3 regions of the Xanthomonas sp. AM6 genome follow, and region 2 is predicted to be linked to each of the others. Evidence: predicted binding sites of a transcription regulator. Region 2 holds the regulator's gene; each other region holds the start of a gene.
What was found. Region 2 encodes FliA, which starts transcription of late flagellar genes. Its sites were predicted from a motif close to TAAAGTTTNNCNNNCNNNGGCCGATAA; they were not measured.
Positions count from the first base shown of each region.

Region 1 (6,166 bases), 1.6 Mb from region 2:
CGGCGCCGGCGATCGCCGCCAGCGCTTCGGCCAGGGCCTCGGCCTGCGGCGCCGGCGGCACCGGCACCGCGGCCGGCACGTGGTCGGGCAGGTGCGAGGCGTCGCCCAGCTGCACGTCCTTGGGCAGGTCGATCAGCACCGGTCCCGGACGCCCCTCGCGGGCGATGCGGAACGCGTCGCGCACCACCTGCGGCAGATCGTCGACGCGGCGCACCAGGAAGCTGTGCTTGACGATCGGCAGGGTCAGCCCGAACACGTCCAGTTCCTGGAACGCGTCGGTGCCCAGCAGCGGCGTGGCGACCTGCCCGGTCAGGCAGATCATCGGCACCGAGTCCAGCATCGCGTCGGCGATGCCGGTGACCAGGTTGGAGGCGCCCGGCCCGGAGGTGGCGACGCACACGCCGACCCGGCCGCTGGCGCGGGCGTAGCCGTTGGCGGCCAGCGCCGCGCCCTGCTCGTGGCGGACCAGGATGTGCTTGAGCTGGCTGTCTACCAGCGCGTCGTAGAACGGCATGATGGTGCCGCCCGGATAGCCGAACAGCGTGTCCACGCCTTCGGCTTCCAGGGCCTGCGTCAGCCAGCGCGCGCCGTTGCGGGGCGTGCCGTGAGCGGAGGAGTTCATACGGTGGCGACCTTTCGGTGGAAGCGGGTGGGGAAGCCGCGGGTTACGCGGCTTGCTGGCCGGTGGCCGGCTTGGCGGCAGCCGCCTCGCCGTTCAGCCAGACCATCTTGGCGCGCAGCTGCTTGCCGACCACTTCGATCGGGTGCTCCAGGTCGGCCTGCTTGAACTTGGTGTAGTTCGGCAACCCGGCGTCGTACTCGGCCACCCAGTTCTTGGTGAAGGTGCCGTTCTGGATGTCCTTGAGCACGTCGCGCATGCGCTCCTTGGTGGCCGCATCGATGACCCGCGGGCCGCTGACGTAGTCGCCGTACTGCGCGGTCTCGGAGACGAACTCGAGCATGCGGGTGATGCCGCCTTCGTAGAACAGGTCCACGATCAGCTTCAGTTCGTGCAGCACTTCGTAGTAGGCGATCTCCGGCTGGTAGCCGGCTTCCACCAGCACTTCGAAGCCGGCCTGGACCAGCGACGAGGCGCCGCCGCACAGCACCGCCTGCTCGCCGAACAGGTCGGTCTCGGTCTCTTCCTTGAAGGTGGTCTTGATCAGGTTGGCGCGCGCCCCGCCCAGGCCGGCGGCGTATTCGAGCGCGAACTGCTCGGCCTTGCCGCTCTTGTCCTGGTACACCGCCCAGATGCACGGCACGCCGCGGCCGATCTCGTACTCGCGGCGCACCAGCGCGCCCGGGCCCTTCGGCGCGACCAGCACCACGTCCAGGTCGGCGCGCGGCTTGATCATGTCGAAATGCACGTTCAGGCCATGCGCGAACAGCAGGCACGCGCCCTGCTTCATGTTCGGCGCCAGCACCTCGTCGTACAGCTTCTTCTGCACCATGTCCGGGGTCAGCACCGCGACCAGGTCGGCGTCCTTGACCGCCTCGGCGGGGCTCTTCACCACGAAGCCGTCGGCCTGCGCCTTGGCTTCGGTCGGGCCGCCCGCGCGCAGGCCGACGGTGACGTCGAAGCCGGACTCGCGCAGGTTCAGCGCGTGCGCGCGGCCCTGGCTGCCGTAGCCGACGATGGCGATCTTGGTGGTGGGCTGGGCGGAACTGGTCATGGGGCGGATTTCCTCGGGACGGTGTGTTGGAAGGGGAGGGGCGGCTTTCGCGGTTACTAAAATGAAAAACCCCGCGCCGTTGCCGGTGCGGGGTCTGATCGAATCCAGGCTGCTTGTCGCTTACACGCCGGTTCGTCCCGCACTTGTGGGCGAGGTAATAAGCACGAGTACGAGGAGCGACGCGGCGGCGTCCGCGCGCAGCGCGGCGGGCAGGCGGGTCGGCTTCGGGCTGGTGTGGCGATGCAACATGCAGCGAGATAAACATGGGCTTTGCGGCACTGTCAACCCTGTCGCCGGTGCACCGCGGCGAATGTGCCGAAAGCCGCACCAGCACTGCTTCGTTACGCCTGAAACGGTGTGCCTGGGTGGCGCATGCAGGGCCGATTGCGCGGAAAACCGCCGCCGCGCGGCGTGCCGGACCAGGCGATGGCGGCTGCATGCCTGGCCCTGCTCGGGTAGGGTGGGGCGGTATCCGATCGAGGCCTGTCCATGTCTGCGTTGAACTGTTCCGTGGCGTTCATCACCATCGCCCTGGCGTTGCCGCCGCTGGCCGGCGCCGCCGACCGCATCACCGGCCAGCCCTTCGCCACGCGTTCGGAAGTGATCGCGCCGCACGCGATGGCCGCCACCTCGCAGCCGCTGGCCACGCAGATCGCGCTGGACACGATGCAGGCCGGCGGTTCGGCGGTGGATGCGGCGATCGCCGCCAACGCCGCGCTTGGGCTGATGGAGCCGACCGGCAACGGCGTCGGCGGCGACCTGTTCGCGATCGTGTGGGATCCCAAGACCCGGAAGCTCTACGGCTACAACGGCTCGGGCCGTTCGCCCAGGTCGCTGACCCTGGCCGAATTCCAGCGCCGCGGCTTGAAGGACATCCCGCCGACCGGGCCGCTGCCGGTGTCGGTGCCGGGCGCGGTGGACGGCTGGTTCGCGCTGCACGAACGCTTCGGGCGCCGGCCGATGGCGCAGAACCTGGCGCCGGCGATCCGCTACGCGCGCGAGGGCCACCCGGTGGCCGAGACCATCGCCTACTACTGGGACCGTTCGGTGCCGCGGCTGTCGCAATATCCCGGCTTCAAGGAGCAATTCACCCTCGACGGCCGCGCGCCGCGCAAGGGCGAGCTGTGGAAGAACCCGAACCTGGCCGACACCCTGCAGCAGATCGCCGACGGCGGCCGCGACGCGTTCTACAAGGGGCCGATCGCCCGCACCATCGACGCCTATTTCAAGGCCAACGGCGGCTTCCTGAGCTACGACGACCTGGCCAGCCACCACGGCGAATGGGTCGAGCCGGTCAGCACCAACTACCGCGGCTACGACGTGTGGGAACTGCCGCCCAACAGCCAGGGCATCGCCGCGCTGCAGATGCTCAACATCCTGGAGGGCTACGACTTCTCAAAGATCCCGTTCGGTTCGGCCGAGCACGTGCACCTGTTCGCCGAGGCCAAGAAGCTGGCCTTCGCCGACCGCGCCCGCTTCTATGCGGACCCGGCGTTCCAGCCGGCGCCGCTGGCCAAGCTGATCTCCAAGGACTACGCCGCGCAGCGCCGCGCGCTGATCTCCATGGACAAGGCGTTGAAGGAAGTGCAGCCGGGCACGCCGAAGCAGCTGGAGGAGGGCGACACCATCTACCTGACCGTGGCCGACGCCGACGGCATGATGGTGTCGCTGATCCAGTCCAACTACCGCGGCATGGGCAGCGGCATGGCGCCGCCGGGGCTGGGCTTCATCCTGCAGGATCGCGGCGAGATGTTCGTGCTGAAGAAGGACCACCCCAACGGCTACGCGCCGGGCAAGCGCCCGTTCCAGACCATCATCCCGGCGTTCGTGACCAAGGACGGCACGCCGTGGCTGAGCTTCGGCGTGATGGGCGGGGCGATGCAGCCGCAGGGCCACGTGCAGATCGTGATGAACCTGGTCGATTTCCACATGAACCTGCAGGAGGCCGGCGACGCGCCGCGGATCCAGCACGAGGGATCCACCGAGCCTACCGGCCAGGCCACGGCGATGCGCGACGGCGGCGAGCTGAACCTGGAGACCGGCTTTTCCTACGACACCATCCGCGCGCTGATGCGCAAAGGGCATCGGGTGATCTTCGCCGACGGCCCCTACGGCGGCTACCAGGCGATCGCCCGCGACCCGGCCAGCGGCGTGTACTACGGCGCCTCGGAAAGCCGCAAGGACGGCCAGGCCGCCGGCTACTGAGCCTGCGCCGCGGCCGGCCCGGAGGGCGAACGCGCGGCCCGGCCATGCGTGCAGCGCGCGTGCGGCGGGCGTGCGCGTACCGGCGCTGCCGCCGGCGCGTTCACTCCTGCGCTCGCGTGCGCGCCGCCTCCCCGCGCGCGTGGTCCTGCGCCGCCTGTTCGCGCGCGATCCACGCCTCGAGCATGTGCCGGGCGCGCTGCACGCGGCGGATCCGGTCGAGGAATCGAGAGGGAGCGCGCCGGCCCTGCAGCGATGCGCAAGGGCAGGCGGCGCGTAGCGGTTGCCGGTCCGGATCGCTGTGGCAGCGAGCGGCAACGCACGGACGAAGCCGGCGAGGATACGGAGCGGATCGTCACGGCGCCGTTATGGCGCAATCCGCTCGGCGCCCGGTGCGCGCGGTCGCCGCCGATGCGGGCGAACAACCCGGCGCGGCCGGCGTGGTGCATCCCCGCGACCTGCCCCTGCCCATCGACGCCCGCGCCGCCGTCGGCTCCCGGCCGGACGCGCTTCGCCGCCGCGACCGGCGCACCCCGATGTCCGCCGGGGCGCGGCCGGCGCCTGAATGCGCGAGACGGCGGCATGACGCCGGTCCCGGTTGCGCGCCTGCCCGCTCAGGTTGTGCGGCGGCGGCCGATACCATGGCGAAGGATGCCTGGAGGGGGAAGACGATGTCGTTGTTCACACGCAGTCCGGACGCTGATGCCGGACACGCCGCGGCCTTGCCGGATGCCCCGGTGGCGCTGCTGCGGCTGGATCCGCACGGCCGGGTGAGCGCCGCCAATCGGGCCGCGCTGGACCTGCTCGGGGTACGCGCGGAGGCCTTGCTCGGCGAACCCAGCGAGGCGGTGTGGGGCCTGCCGCTGGCGGCGCTGGCCGGCGCCGAGGGCAGCTGGCTGGCGTCGGCCGACGATCCGGCGCGGCGCGTGCGCTACCAGCGTGACCGCGACGGCGATGGCTGGCTGCTGTCGCTGCCGCATCCGGAGACCGCCGCGCTGCTGCGCGACGTCGCCCTGCTCGGCGCCGGGCAGGTACAGGGCGCGACCAGCCCGGCGCTGCAGGCGCTGGCGCAGCGGCTGCAGGCCGGCGCCGAGGCGCAGGCCTTGCTGGAACGGGTCGGCGAGCGCCTGACCGGCTGCGACCTGGACCTGGGCCTGAGCACGCCGCTGTCCGCGCAGGAGACCGAGGCGATGGCCGGGCGGCGCCTGTCGGCGGGGTTCGGCAACCTGGCCGAGGCGATCCGCCAGGCGGTGGCGCTGTCGCTGCAGATCGCCGCCGACGTGCCGCACGTGGTCGCCGAGAACGACGAGCTGGCGCGGCAGTCGCAGACCCAGATGGAGGCGCTGCAGACGGTGGTGGCGACCACCCGGCGGCTGCTGCAGGGCCTGCAGGAGATGGACCAGGAACTGCGCGCGGTGATCGCGGTGGCGGCCAGCGCCGACGACAGCGCGCGCCAGGGCGTGGAGGCGGCGCGCGCGCTGGGCCAGGCGATGCGCGAAGTGGAGCGGCGCTCGGCGCGCGCCACCGAGGTCATCGAGGTGATCGACGCGGTCGCGTTCCAGACCAACATCCTGTCGATCAACGCCAGCATCGAGGCGGTGCACGCCGGCGCCGCCGGGCGCGGCTTCGCCGTGGTCGCCAGCGAGATCCGCCGGCTGGCCGAACGCGCCGCCACCGCCGCGCGCGACGTGCGCACCATCATCGGCGAGACCGGCAGCGCCCTCAACGACAGCGCCGCCTCGGCGCAGCGCACCGAGCAGGTGCTCGGCGGCATCGGCCAACTGCTCGGCCGCGCCAGCGCGGCGATGGAGACCGTGGCCACCCGCGTCGCCGCGCAGGGCGAGGAGATCGGCGGCATCGACCGCGCGGTCGAGCACGTGGTCGGGCTCAGCCGCAGCAACCTGGAGCATGTGGCGCAGGTGGTCGAGCGCAGCGCAGCGCTGGCCGCGGGCAGCGCCACGCTGCACGACTGCGTGGGCCTGTTCCGCTTGCCGGCCGATCCGATGCAGCAGCCGCGCCACGCGCGCATCCGCGACCTGGCGACGGCGACCGCCGGCAGGATCGGCCAGGCGCTGGCCGAGGCGGTCGCGCGCGGGCGCATCGGCGAGGAGGCGCTGTTCTCCACCGACTACACGCCGATCGCCGGCATCGACCCGCCCAAGTACCGCACCGCCTTCGATGCGCTGTGCGACGAACTGCTGCCGCCGTTGCAGGAACCGCTGCTGGCGGCGCATCCGTGGATCGTGTTCGCGATCTGCGCCAATCCCGACGGCTACGTGCCGACCCACAAC
Region 1 is NZ_CP106869.1:1,008,928-1,015,093, forward strand. It holds gene ilvG (acetolactate synthase 2 catalytic subunit) at 1-622, opposite strand, end outside; gene ilvC (ketol-acid reductoisomerase) at 666-1,673, opposite strand; gene ggt (gamma-glutamyltransferase) at 2,163-3,878, shown strand; gene OCJ37_RS04195 (methyl-accepting chemotaxis protein) at 4,547-6,166, shown strand, end outside.
Region 1: a site for FliA is predicted at 4,489-4,515, ahead of OCJ37_RS04195 (methyl-accepting chemotaxis protein). Genes of this name have one in related genera too.

Region 2 (6,166 bases):
GTTCTTCGTCGCGCAGGCGCACGCGCAGGGTCTTGAGCCGGTTGCGCGACAGCACCAGTTCGCCGATCAGGTTGACGATCGCATCCAGGCGCTTGGTGTCCACGCGCACGGTGTGTTCGGGTTCGGCGGCCTTGGCCGGCGCGGCGGCCGGCTTGGCCGGTGCCGGACGCGGCGCGGCGGCCGCGACCGGCAGCGCGCTCGGCGCGGCGGCGCCGTGCAGCTGGTCGAGCAGCGCTTCGAATTCCTCGTCGTCGATCATCTCGCCGTTGCCGCCGGCGGCCGGCGCCTTGGCCGGCGCCGCAGCGACGGGCGCGGCGATCGGGGCGCTGGTCTCCTCGCCGCTGGTCGCGAACTGCGCGATCAGCTGCGGCGGCGCGCGCGGCGGCTCGTTGCCGCTGCCGAACGCGTCGAGCATCGACTGCAGGTAGTCCAGCGACTGCTGCGCGGCGTCGAAGTGCCGCGCCTGCAGCGTGGCCTGACCGGCGCGGGCCTGGCCCAGGGTGTCCTCGGCGGCGTGGCACAGCTCGACCATGGCGTTGATCGCCAGGAAGCCGGCGCCGCCCTTGAGCGTGTGGAAGCCGCGGAACACCGCGTTGAGCTGGTCGCTGTCCTCGGGCGCCTGCTCCAGCGACACCAGCTGCTCGCCGAGCCGGTCCAGGATCTCCTGGGCTTCGATGATGAAGTCGGCAGCGATGTCGTCGGGTACGGCGCTCATGGCATTACAGTCCCAGTCCGGACAGCAGGTCGTCGGCGTCGTTCTGCGACACGCCGTGACGGTCCAGTCCGGCCAGCGCGGGGCCGGCCAGGCTGCCATCGGGTTTCTTCTCTTCCTTCGGCGGCAATCCCAGCGCGCCGAAGCCCTCGTGCACGCGGCGCACGATCGCCGCGACGCGGCGGATGATCTGCCCGGTCAGGTCCTGGAAGCTCTGCGCCAGGGCCATCTCGGTGAGGTTGTGGCGGATCTTGTCGAGGATCTCGCCCTGGTCGCCGGTGAGGCCGCCGGCGCGCAGCTGTTCGGCCAGCGCGCGGCATTCCTCGGCCAGGTCCAGGGTGCGGTGGCTGGCCTCTTCGGTCATCGCCACCACGTGGTCCAGGCGCGAGCAGGCGTCGTCCAGCTCGCCGGCCTCGGTGGGCACGGTCGGCAGTTCGCCCAGCGCCTGGCCCAGGTCGCGCGCCAGCCGGCTCAGGCCCTGCATCATCGGCCGCGTGCGCCAGGCGGCGAGGGTGTCGATTTCCCTGCGCCAGCCGGCTTCGTCGCCCTTTTCCAGTGCGTCCAGCGCACCTTGCAGGCGTTCGATCAGGGCGCTGCGTTCGGCGGTGGCTTCCATCAGGCGGTCGCTCCCAGGCGTTCGAAGATCTTGCCCAGCTTCTCCTGCAGCGTCTGCGCGGTGAACGGCTTGATGATGTAGCCGTTCACGCCGCACTGCGCGGCCTCGATGATCTGCTCGCGCTTGGCCTCGGCGGTCACCATCAGCACCGGCAGGTGCTTGAGCTTGTCGTCGGCGCGAATGTTGCGCAGCAGGTCGATGCCGGTCATGCCGGGCATGTTCCAGTCGGTGACCACGAACTCGAACGGCGCCGAGCGCAGTGCAGCCAGGGCACTGTTGCCGTCCTCGGCCTCTGCAGTGTTGGTGAAGCCCAGATCGCCGAGCAGATTCTTGACGATGCGCCGCATCGTCGAGAAATCGTCCACGATCAAAATCCGCATGTTCTTGTTCACCGCTAACTCCCTTGGGTCTTATTCTTCGTCTTCCAGGCCGGCGTCCGCCGCTTCGAACGCTTTCAGGCGCCCGCGCAACCGTACCGTGGCCTGGCCGTGGATCTGGCAGACGCGCGACTCGCTGACACCGAGCACCGCGCCGATTTCCTTCAGGTTCAATTCCTGTTCGTAGTACAGCGACAGCACCAGCTGCTCGCGTTCGGGCAATTGCGCGATGGCCTTGCCCAGCTCGCGGCCGAATTCGCTGCGTTCCAGCATCTGCTGCGGATTGGGCCCGCCCTTGGCGATGGTGTCCAGCTCGCCGTGGTCCTCGACCCGCGATTCCAGGCTCAGCACCTGGCCGCGCGCGGCATCTTCCATCAATCGCAGGTATTCGGGAAGCGGCATGTCCATCGCCGCGGCCACTTCGTTGGCGGCGGCGGCGCGGCCGGTGCTCTGCTCGATCCTGCGGATCGCCGAGGCGGCGTCGCGGGCGCGGCGGTGCACCGAACGCGGCACCCAGTCGCCGCGGCGGATCTCGTCGATCATCGAGCCGCGGATGCGGATCGAGGCGTAGGTCTCGAACGAGGCGCCCTGGTCGGCGTCGTAGCTGCGCGAGGCCTCGATCAGGCCGATCATGCCGGCCTGGATCAGGTCGTCGATCTCCACGCTGGCCGGCAGCCGCGCCGCCAGGTGGTGGGCGATGCGCCGCACCAGGTCCGAATGCTGGGCGATGTAGTCGTTGGAACTGTTGCGCTGCACGGCGCGGTACTGGGCGGCGGCGTTCATGCGGCGACCCCCCGCTGGATGATCCGTTCGACGAAGAACTCGACGTTGCCGCGCGGCACGGTCGGCGCCTGCCAGCGCGCGGTGCGCCGGGCGATCTCGGCGATCGCCTGCGCCGACGGGCTGGACGGGTAGGCCTTGACCACCGGCTGCTGGCGCTGCACCGCCAGGCGCAGCCAGTCGTCCTGCGGCACGCAGCCCAGGTAGTTCAGCGACACGTCGCCGAGGAACTTCTCGCACACCCGGCTCAGCTTGTCGTACAGCAGGCGGCCTTCGTTGAGGTCGCGGACCATGTTGGCCACGATCTGCACCCGGTCCACGCCGCGTTCGCGCGACAGCACCTTGATCAGCGCGTAGGCGTCGGTGATCGAGGCCGGCTCGTCGCAGACCACCACCACCGCGTCCTGCGCGGCCTGGCAGAAGGTCAGCACGCTGTCGGTGATGCCGGCGGCGGTGTCGATGATCATCACGTCCAGCTCGCGCTGCAGCTCGGAGAACACGTTGACCAGGCCCACGTGCTGGGCCGGCGGCAGCTCGGCCATGTGCCGGCGGCCGGAGGCGGCGGGCACCACCATCAGCCCGTTGGGCATGTCGATCAGCACTTCTTCCAGGGTGCAGCGCCCGGCGACCAGGTCGGCCAGGGTGAACTTGGGGGTCAGCCCGAGCAGCACGTCGACGTTGGCCAGGCCCAGGTCGGCGTCCAGCAGCAGGGTGCGCTTGCCCATGTCGGCCAGCGCCATCGACAGGTTGACCGAGATGTTGGTCTTGCCGACGCCGCCCTTGCCGCCGGTCACGGCGATCGTGCGCACCGGGCCCAGCGGTTCGCTGCGCGTTGCCGACAGGGGGAAGGCATTGGTCAGATTGGCGTAATCACGCGACGGCATGGTTCTGCTCCGGAGTACAGGGCTTATCGGCAGCGCGCCGCAAATCTTCAAGGCGCAGTACCAGGCTGGCGGCGTTGGCGCGGTGCAGGTCGTCCGGCACGCGCTGACCATCGGTCACCCAGGTGATGGGAAGCCGGTGGTCCGCGACCACCGACAGTGCACTTCCAAACCGCCCGGTTTCGTCCAGCTTGGTCAAGATCACCCCCTGCGGATCGGCGCCGGCGAACCGGCGCACCACCTCGTCCAGGTCGGAGAAATGGGCATTGGCAGGAAGTACTAGCAAGGACCGGACCACTCTGGAGGCGCGCAGCCAGTGCAGCTGCCCGACCAGCGCGCGGTCGCGCTGGCCCATGCCGGCGGTGTCGATCAGCACCAGCTTGTAGTCGCGCAGGCGCTCCAGCAGCTGTTGCAGGGCGGCGTCGCTGTCGGCCTCGTGCACGGCGATGCCGAGCTGGCGGCCGTAGCTGTGCAGCTGTTCGCGGCCGCCGACGCGGATGGTGTCGGTGGTGACCAGGGCCACGTCGCGGGCGGCGTGGCGTTCCAGGAAGCGCGAGGCCAGCTTGGCGATGGTGGTGGTCTTGCCGGCGCCGGTGGGGCCGATCAGGGCGATCACGCCGCCTTCCTCGATCGGATCCAGCGCGGCGATCGGCAGGCGCTTGGACAGCAGCCCCAGCATCATCCCGCGGCCGCGGTGCAGTTCCAGGTCGGCCGGGATCTGCATGACCACGTCGCGGGTCAGGCCGCTGTCGAAGCCGTAGTCGTCCATCAGCTCCAGCGCCTGGGCGCGGACCGGCGAGCCGCGCAGGCGTTCGTCGGTGAGCCGGTTCATCTCGCGCTCGATCATCTGCCGCATCAGCGCCAGTTCGTCGCGCAGCTGAGTCAATTGTTCGTCGTTCTGCATGGCCGGGAAGCTCGGCACCGGCGCCAGGGCCGGCGGCGCCGGGATCCCGGCGCTGGCCGCGACCGGCGCCGGCTCGGCGGCCGGCGCAGCCGTGGCGGCCGCCGGGGTCAGCGAGACCGCGGCGATGCCTTCGAGCCAGGCCGGCACCGCGGCGGCGCTGGCGGCGGCGCTGGACGCGGAGGCCGCAGCGGCGAACGGGCTCGGCATCGGCACGCTGATCGGCGCGTTGCGGAACACGTCCTCGGGAATCTGGAATTCGGCAGGCGCCGGCGCGGAGGCGGGAGCGGGGGCACGCGGCGCGGCAGCGGGCCGGCTCGGCGCCGGCGCGGTGCCGGCCGGCATCGCCGAGGCGGCGATCGCGGCAGGCTGGGTCAGCGGCCGCGCCGGCGCGGCCTGCGTCGCCGCGGCGGCCGGGGCGCTGCGGCGATCGCTGATCGCGGCCATCATCGCCATCGCCGAGTTGCCGGCGGCGCCGGCCTTGGCCGCACGCGGCGCCGGATTGGCGGCCGACACCGGCAGCCGCGCCGTCTCGTCCGGCCGCACCGCGTCCAGCGCCTGCTGCACCAGCGCCTCGTCGTAGTTGCTGGCGGCGACGATCTCGATGCCCTCGTCGGTGCGCCGGTTGGACAGGATCACCGCATCCGGACCGTGCTCGTCGCGCACCATGCGGAACGCGGTGCGCATGTCGGGAGCTACGAAGCGTTTGATTTTCATGGGTGGAAACCGGGATTCGGGAGTGGGGAGTGGGGATGGGTCGCGGAGGCCGCCATTGCGCGGTTGGCATCCGGTCGCCTTGCTCTGGTTGTCTTCGATCGTTTCATTGCTGTCTCTCTCCGCTCGCGGGGTGCGCTGTTGCGAATCCCGAATCCCAAATCACCAATCCCTGCCTGTCAGCTGATCGTCCCGACCAACTTCAGCCGCTTGTCTTCCGGTACCTCGCTGTAGGACAGCACCGACAGCGAGGGGACGCTGTGGCGGACCAGCCTGGCCAGCGCGGCGCGGACCTGCGCCGGGACCAGCACCACGGCCGGTTCGTTGCGCGCTTCCTGCTTGCTGACGCAGTCCGCCAGGCTCTGATGCAGCCGCTCGGCCAGGCCGGGTTCCAGCGCGGCACCGTTGCCCTGGGTAGAGTCCTGCAAGACACGTTCCAATTGCGGGGCCAGGGTGAACACCGGCAGTTCGGCGGACATGCCGGCGATTTCCTGGACGATGAACCGGCCCAGCGCATTGCGCACCGCGGCGGTGAGCACGCCGGGTTCCTGACTCTGCGGGGCCTGTTCGACCAGCGCCTCGACGATCTTGCGCAGCTGCCGCACCGGGATCTTCTCGATCAGCAGGTTCTGCAGCACGCGCACCACCACCGACAGCGGCAGCGCCTTGGGGGTGAGGTCCTCGACCAGCTTCGGCGCGCTCTTGGCCAGGGTGGCCAGCAGCTGCTGCACTTCCTCGTGGCCGAGCAGTTCCGGGGCGTGCTCGCGGATCAGGTGCGACAGGTGGGTGGCGATCACCGTGGCCGGGTCGACCACGGTGTAGCCCATGGTCTCGGCCTGGGCGCGCTGGTGCGGCTGGATCCAGATGGCGTCCAGGCCGAACGCGGGGTCCTTGCCGGGGATGCCGTCGATCTTGCCCAGCGCGCCGCCCGGGTCCAGCGCCAGTTCGCGGTCCGGATGGATGTCGGCGGTGGCCACCGGCACGCCGTGCACCAGCAGGCGGTAGGCGTTGGCCGGCAGTTCCAGGTTGTCGCGGATGTGCACCGGCGGGATCAGGAAGCCGATGTCCTGGGTCAGCTTGCGCCGCACGCCCTTGATCCGCGCCATCAGCTCGCCGCCCTGGGCCTTGTCCACCAGCGGGATCAGCCGGTAGCCGACCTCCAGGCCCAGCGGGTCGATCGGGCGC
Region 2 is NZ_CP106869.1:2,560,862-2,567,027, reverse strand. It holds gene OCJ37_RS10815 (chemotaxis protein CheA) at 1-715, opposite strand, end outside; gene OCJ37_RS10810 (protein phosphatase CheZ) at 720-1,328, opposite strand; gene cheY (chemotaxis response regulator CheY) at 1,328-1,720, opposite strand; gene OCJ37_RS10800 (RNA polymerase sigma factor FliA) at 1,739-2,488, opposite strand; gene OCJ37_RS10795 (MinD/ParA family ATP-binding protein) at 2,485-3,369, opposite strand; gene flhF (flagellar biosynthesis GTPase FlhF) at 3,356-4,984, opposite strand; gene flhA (flagellar biosynthesis protein FlhA) at 5,161-6,166, opposite strand, start outside.

Region 3 (6,166 bases), 890 kb from region 2:
CGCATTCCTCGACCACGTCCAGCGGCACCACGAACACCGACTTGCCGACCCCGACCTGGAAACCGTTGATGATCGCCAGGGTCAGCGGCAGGCGCACCGAGATGGTGGTGCCCACGTCCTGCTGGCTGGCGATGTCCACGCTGCCGCGCAACGCGGTGATGTTGCGCTTGACCACGTCCATGCCGACGCCGCGGCCGGACAGGTTGGTGACCTTCTCGGCGGTGGAGAAGCCCGGCTCGAAGATCAGCGCGAACACCTCGCGGTCGGACAGGCTGCGGCCGGGTTCGATCAGGCCGCGCTCCAGCGCCTTGGCCAGGATCCGGTCGCGGTTGAGGCCGCCGCCGTCGTCGCTGATCTGGATGACGATGCTGCCCGAATCGTGGAACGCGTTCAGCCGCACCGTGCCGCGCACCGGCTTGCCGCGCGCCTGGCGCACGTCGGCCGGCTCGATGCCGTGGTCCATCGCGTTGCGCACCAGGTGGGTGAGCGGATCGGCGATCTTCTCCACCACCGACTTGTCCAGCTCGGTGTCCTCGCCGTTGACCACCAGCGCGATGTCCTTGCCCAGTTCGCGCGCCACGTCGTGGACCACGCGGTGGAAGCGGCTGAAGGTGCCGCCGATCTTGACCATGCGCAGCTGCAGCGCGCTCTCGCGCACTTCCTCGACCAGCCCGGCCAGGATCGAGGTGGATTCGAGCAGTTGCGCATCGCCGGTGCGCTGCGCGTTGGCGCCGGTGCTGGCCACGGCGATGATCAGTTCGCCGACCAGGTCGATCATGCGGTCGAGCTTGTCGGCATCGACGCGGATCGAGCCGCCGTCCTGCGCGCGCGCCGCGTTGCCGCCTTCGCCGCGCGCGGCGGCGGGCGCTGCCGTTGCTGCCTTGGCGGGCGCGGCGGTTGCGGCTGCAGGCGCGGCGACCGGTGCCGGGCTGTCGAAGCCGGCGAAGTCGTCGGCACGGGCGTGGCCGCCGGCCTCGGCGACCAGCAGCGGCAGTTCCAGGTTGGCGGCGTCGCCATGCGGGTCCACCGCCACCACCTGCAACTCGCAGTCGTCGCGGACGAATTCGAAGATGTCCTCGATCGCCGTCTGCTGCGCGTCGGAGCGCAACAGGATGTCGAAGCCCAGGTAGCACGCTTCCGGGTCCAGCTCCGGCAGTGCCGGCACGCGCTCGTGGCGCGTGCGCACCTTTTCCAGCGTGCCCAGGCTGCGCAGGCAGCGGATCAGGTGCAGCGGCGAGTTGCCGAAGCGCAGCGCGTCGGCGAACAGCTGCAGCGAGATCCGCCAGTAGCCGGTCTGCGTCGCGGCGGTGGCCGCCACCGCGACCGCGGCCGGCGCGGCGGCCGGTTGCAGGTAGGTGTGCAGGCGGGCCAGCAGCGGCTCGCCGTCGGCGGCGAGCACGGCCTCGTCGGCGTCGGCGCCGGCCGCCGCTTCCACCAGCGCGCGGATGTGGTCGCAGCAGGCCAGCATCAGCTGGATCAGCTCCGAGTCCAGCGCCACCGCGTTCTCGCGCACCAGGTCGAGCACGCTCTCCACCACATGGGTGAAGCCCACCAGTTGCGCCAGGTCGAACAGCCCGCCGGAGCCCTTGATGGTGTGTGCGGCGCGGAAGATGGCGTTGACCGCGTCCGGGCCGGCTTCGCCGCGTTCGGCTTCCAGCAGGTTGCGTTCCATGTCCTCGAGCAGGTCGCGGCTCTCGGCGATGAAGGTCTGCAGCAGTTGAGCGAGATTCATGGGGTGGCGCCGATCAATGGAAGGTGTCGCCGGCGGGCGCGAGCGTGTCGCGCAGGCCGAGCAGGTCGAGTGCGTCGGTGACCGGCGCGCTGCAGCCGTCGAGCTGGAACGGCCGGCCCAATGCGCGCAACGCGGCCTGGGTGGCGAGCAGCAGTTGCACGCCGGTGGCGTCGATCTCGGTGACCGCCTGCAGTTGCAGCTGCAGGCCGCCGGGATGCTCCAGCGCCGGCAGCAGCAACGGCTTGAGTTCGCCGGCGCGGCGGATGGTCATGTCGCCTTCCACGCTCAGTTGCAGCGGCAGGGGCGGGAATTCCGGCGGGGTCGAGCGCATGGCATGTCTCCGTGACGAGCATTGGGACCGGCGGAACCGGGTGGCGCGGGCGCGAACGCATGATCGGTTCGGTTCGCTGTAAGCAGATATCGGCGCCTTTTCGGAATATTTAGGCCGAATGCCATATTTGTCTCGCCAACCCTTGACATGGATGAGCGGTTCAGGTGTGGAATCGGCAACACATTCCAGGTCGCGCGCGCGTTGCTGCCGACTTGAAGGGAGCGATGCATGCGCCATGCCAATGCGATTGGTGCGCCGCAAAAAGCAAACGGCCGGTAATCCGGCCGTTTGTTCGGAACGCGCGCAGCCGCGCGGTGTTCGAGCGATCAGATGACGGGCATTGCCGTCGCCATCGTCAACGTGGCGACAGCGCCGCCAGCAAACCGCGCGCGGCATTGAAGCGGTCCGCCGCCTCGGGCAGCGGCAGCTTCAGCTTCAACTTGTCCGGGCCGTCCATCGCGTACAGCTTGGGCTGCTTCTGGATCATCTGGATGATGGTCATCGGATCGACGCGCGGCTTGGCCTCGAACACGATGCGACCGCCGTTCTCGCCCAGCTCCAGCTTGCGGATGCCCAGTTCGTTGGCCTGCAGCTTGAGCTCGGCGACCGCGAACAGATGCTTCACCGGATCCGGCAGCAGGCCGAAGCGGTCGATCATCTCCACCTGCAGTTCGCGCAGCTGGTCGCTGTCGCGCGCGCTGGAGATGCGCTTGTACAGGGTCAGGCGGGTGTGCACGTCGGGCAGGTAGTCGTCCGGGATCAGCGCCGGCACGTGCAGTTCCACTTCGGCGCCGCGCGCTTCCTCGCCGGCGTCCAGGTCCGGCAGCTTGCCCTGGCGGATGCTGCGCACCGCGCGTTCCAGCAGTTCGGTGTACAGGCTGAAGCCGACCTCGGCCATCTGCCCGCTCTGGTCCTCGCCGAGCAGTTCGCCGGCGCCGCGGATCTCCAGGTCGTGGGTGGCCAGGGTGAAGCCGGCGCCGAGTTCGTCCATCGAGGCGATCGCGTCCAGCCGCTTCTGCGCATCGCTGGTGATGCTGCGCCGGTCCGGCACCAGCAGGTAGGCGTAGGCGCGGTGGTGCGAGCGGCCGACGCGGCCGCGCAGCTGGTGCAGCTGCGCCAGGCCGAAGCGGTCGGCGCGGTTGATGACGATGGTGTTGGCATTGGGGATGTCGATGCCCGATTCGATGATCGTGGTCGACAGCAGCACGTTGAAGCGCTGCTTCTGGAAATCCAGCATCACCCGTTCCAGTTCGCGCTCGGGCATCTGCCCGTGGGCGATGCCGATGCGCGCTTCCGGCACCAGTTTGTTCAGCTCGCGCTGCATGCGGCCGATGCTTTCCACGTCGTTGTGCAGGAAGTACAGCTGGCCGCCGCGCGCCAGCTCGCGCTGGAACGCCTCGCGCAGCAGCGCGTTGTCCCAGGCGGTGACGAAGGTCTGCACCGCCAGCCGGTTCGGCGGCGGGGTAGCGATGATCGACAGGTCGCGCAGCCCGGCCATGGCCATGTTCAGCGTGCGCGGGATCGGCGTGGCGGTGAGGGTGAGCAGGTGCACGTTGGCGCGCAGCGCCTTCAGCGCTTCCTTCTGGCGCACGCCGAAGCGCTGTTCCTCGTCCACCACCACCAGGCCCAAGTCCTTGAACTTCACGTCCGGCTGCAGCAGGCGGTGGGTGCCGATGATCACGTCGATGCCGCCGTCGGCGACCTTCTCCAGCTCGGCCTTGATCTCCTTGGCGCTCTTGAAGCGCGACAGCACCTCCACCCGCAGCGGCCAGTCGGCGAAGCGGTCGCGGAAGTTGCGGTAGTGCTGCTCGGCCAGCAGCGTGGTCGGCACCAGCACCGCCACCTGCTTGCCGGCGCTGGCCGCGGCGAACGCGGCGCGCACCGCGACCTCGGTCTTGCCGAAGCCGACGTCGCCGCAGACCACGCGGTCCATCGGCTGGCTGCTGGCCAGGTCGCGCAGGGTGGACTCGATCGCGGCCAGCTGGTCGGTGGTTTCCTCGAACGGGAAGCCGGCCGCGAACGGTTCGTACATCGCGCGGTCGACCTGCAACGCCAGGCCGGCGCGGGCGCGGCGCCGGGCCTGGATCTCCAGCAGTTCGGCGGCCACGTCGCGCACCTTCTCGGCGGCGCGGCGCTTGGCCTTGGTCCATTGCTCGCCGCCCAGCGAATGCAGCGGCGCGGTCTCGGCCGAGGCGCCGGAGTAGCGGCTGATCAGGTGCAGCTGCGCGACCGGCACGTACAGGCGGTCGCCCTTGGCGTATTCGATCTCCAGGAACTCGCCGGGCATGCCGCCGGCATCGAGCACGATCAAGCCGCGGTAGCGGCCGACGCCGTGGTCCTCGTGCACGATCGGCGCGCCTTCGGTCAGCTCGCCAAGGTCGCGGATGATCGCTTCGGGCTCGCGCCCGGCGCGGCGCGTGCGCCGCGGCTGGCCGGCACGTTCGGGGAACAGCTGGCGCTCGGTGAGCACCGCGATCTGCGGATCGTCCAGCGCGAAGCCGTCGTCCAGCGGCGCCACCGCGATGGCGAACGCAGCCGGCGCAGCGTCGGCGTCGCGCCCCTCTCCCGCCGGCGACCGAAGGAAGTCCCCGTGGGAGAGAGGGGGTGGGGCGAGGGTACGCCCGCTCGCGACCTGCGGCTGCGCTGGCGTCGAGGATGCGGAAGCCTTCTTCGGCGAGGTCTGCGCGCGCGCCGCCCCCCCGTCAGGCGCTTGATGCCCCTTTCCGCCGGCGGGCGAAGGGAGGAACGCGGCGAAGTTCGGGATCACCTCCGGCTTCAGCCCCGCCGCGGCCAGCACTTCCAGCAGCGCCTCGCGGCGGCCCGGCGAATCGGCGGCGATCAGCACGCGGCCCGGGTAGTGATCGAGGAAGCCCTTCAGCGCCGCGGCCGGCGCCGCATCCTTGGCGGCGACCGGCAACGGCGGCAGCGGCTGGTCGCCCAGCGCCTGCGCCTCGGCGATGCGCGCGTGGTCGGCGGCCCACACCTCGATGCGCGGCAGCCCGTTGAGCTTCTCGCGCAGCGTGTCCGGCGCCTGGTACAGCTCCTCCGGCGCCAGCAGCGGGCGCTCCACGTCGTGGCGGCGCTGCTCGTAACGGTTCTGGGTCTGCGCCCAGAACGCATCGGCGGCGGCGCCCACGCCAGGCGCGAGCAACGGCAGCGCCGTCTCGCCCAGATAATCGAACAGGGTGGCGGTGGCGTCGCGCGCCTGCGCGCCGGCGCCGCGCGCTTCCTGGAAGAACAGCGGCAGGTAGTATTCGATGCCCGACGGCGCCAGCCGCGCCTTCAGGTCCTGGTACAGCGCGCTGCGCCGGGTGTCCACGTCGAAGCGCTCGCGCAGCGTGGCCAGCACGCGCTCGACGCTGGCGTCGTCCATCGGCACCTCGCGCCCGGGCAGCATCTTCACCGCCTGCACGTGGTCCAGCGAACGCTGCGATTCCGGGTCGAAGGCGCGGATCGAGTCGATGTCCTCGTCCAGCAGTTCGATGCGCAACGGGCTGTCGGCGCCCATCGGGTACACGTCGAGCAGGCCGCCGCGCACCGCGAAATCGCCCGGGTCCATCACCTGCGGCACGTTGCGGTAGCCGGCGCTCTCCAGGCGGCGCTTTTCCGCCTCCAGGTCCAGGCGCTGGCCCACGCGCAGGTCGAAGCTGCCGCCGACGATGTAGCGCAGCGGCGCCACCCGCTGCATCAGCGTCTGCACCGGCACCACCACGATGCCCTGTTTCAGCGCCGGCAGCCGGTGCAGCGCCGACAGGCGCTGGCTGACGATGTCCGGGTGCGGGCTGAACTGGTCGTAGGGCAGGGTTTCCCAATCCGGGAACGGCACCACCGGCAAGCTGTCGTCGCCGGCCAGCAGCGTATGCAGGTCGGCCTCGATCTGGTGCGCGCTCTGGTTGTCGCGCGCGACCACCAGCAGCGGCCCGCGATGCGCCGCGGCGGCGCAGGCGATGTGCCAGGCCAGCGCGGTCGAGGAGGCGGGAGCGCGCCAGAAGGCGCGGAGCTGGCCGGATTTGGGCAGCGGCGGAACGGGGAAGGAAAGAGGCGCCATGGACCGCTTAGTCTAGCAAGCCGGGACGAGCCGGGATCGGGGATTTGGGATTCGC
Region 3 is NZ_CP106869.1:1,667,533-1,673,698, forward strand. It holds gene OCJ37_RS06890 (chemotaxis protein CheA) at 1-1,732, opposite strand, end outside; gene OCJ37_RS06895 (STAS domain-containing protein) at 1,746-2,063, opposite strand; gene mfd (transcription-repair coupling factor) at 2,419-6,111, opposite strand.
Region 3: a site for FliA is predicted at 2,150-2,176, ahead of OCJ37_RS06895 (STAS domain-containing protein). Genes of this name have one in related genera too.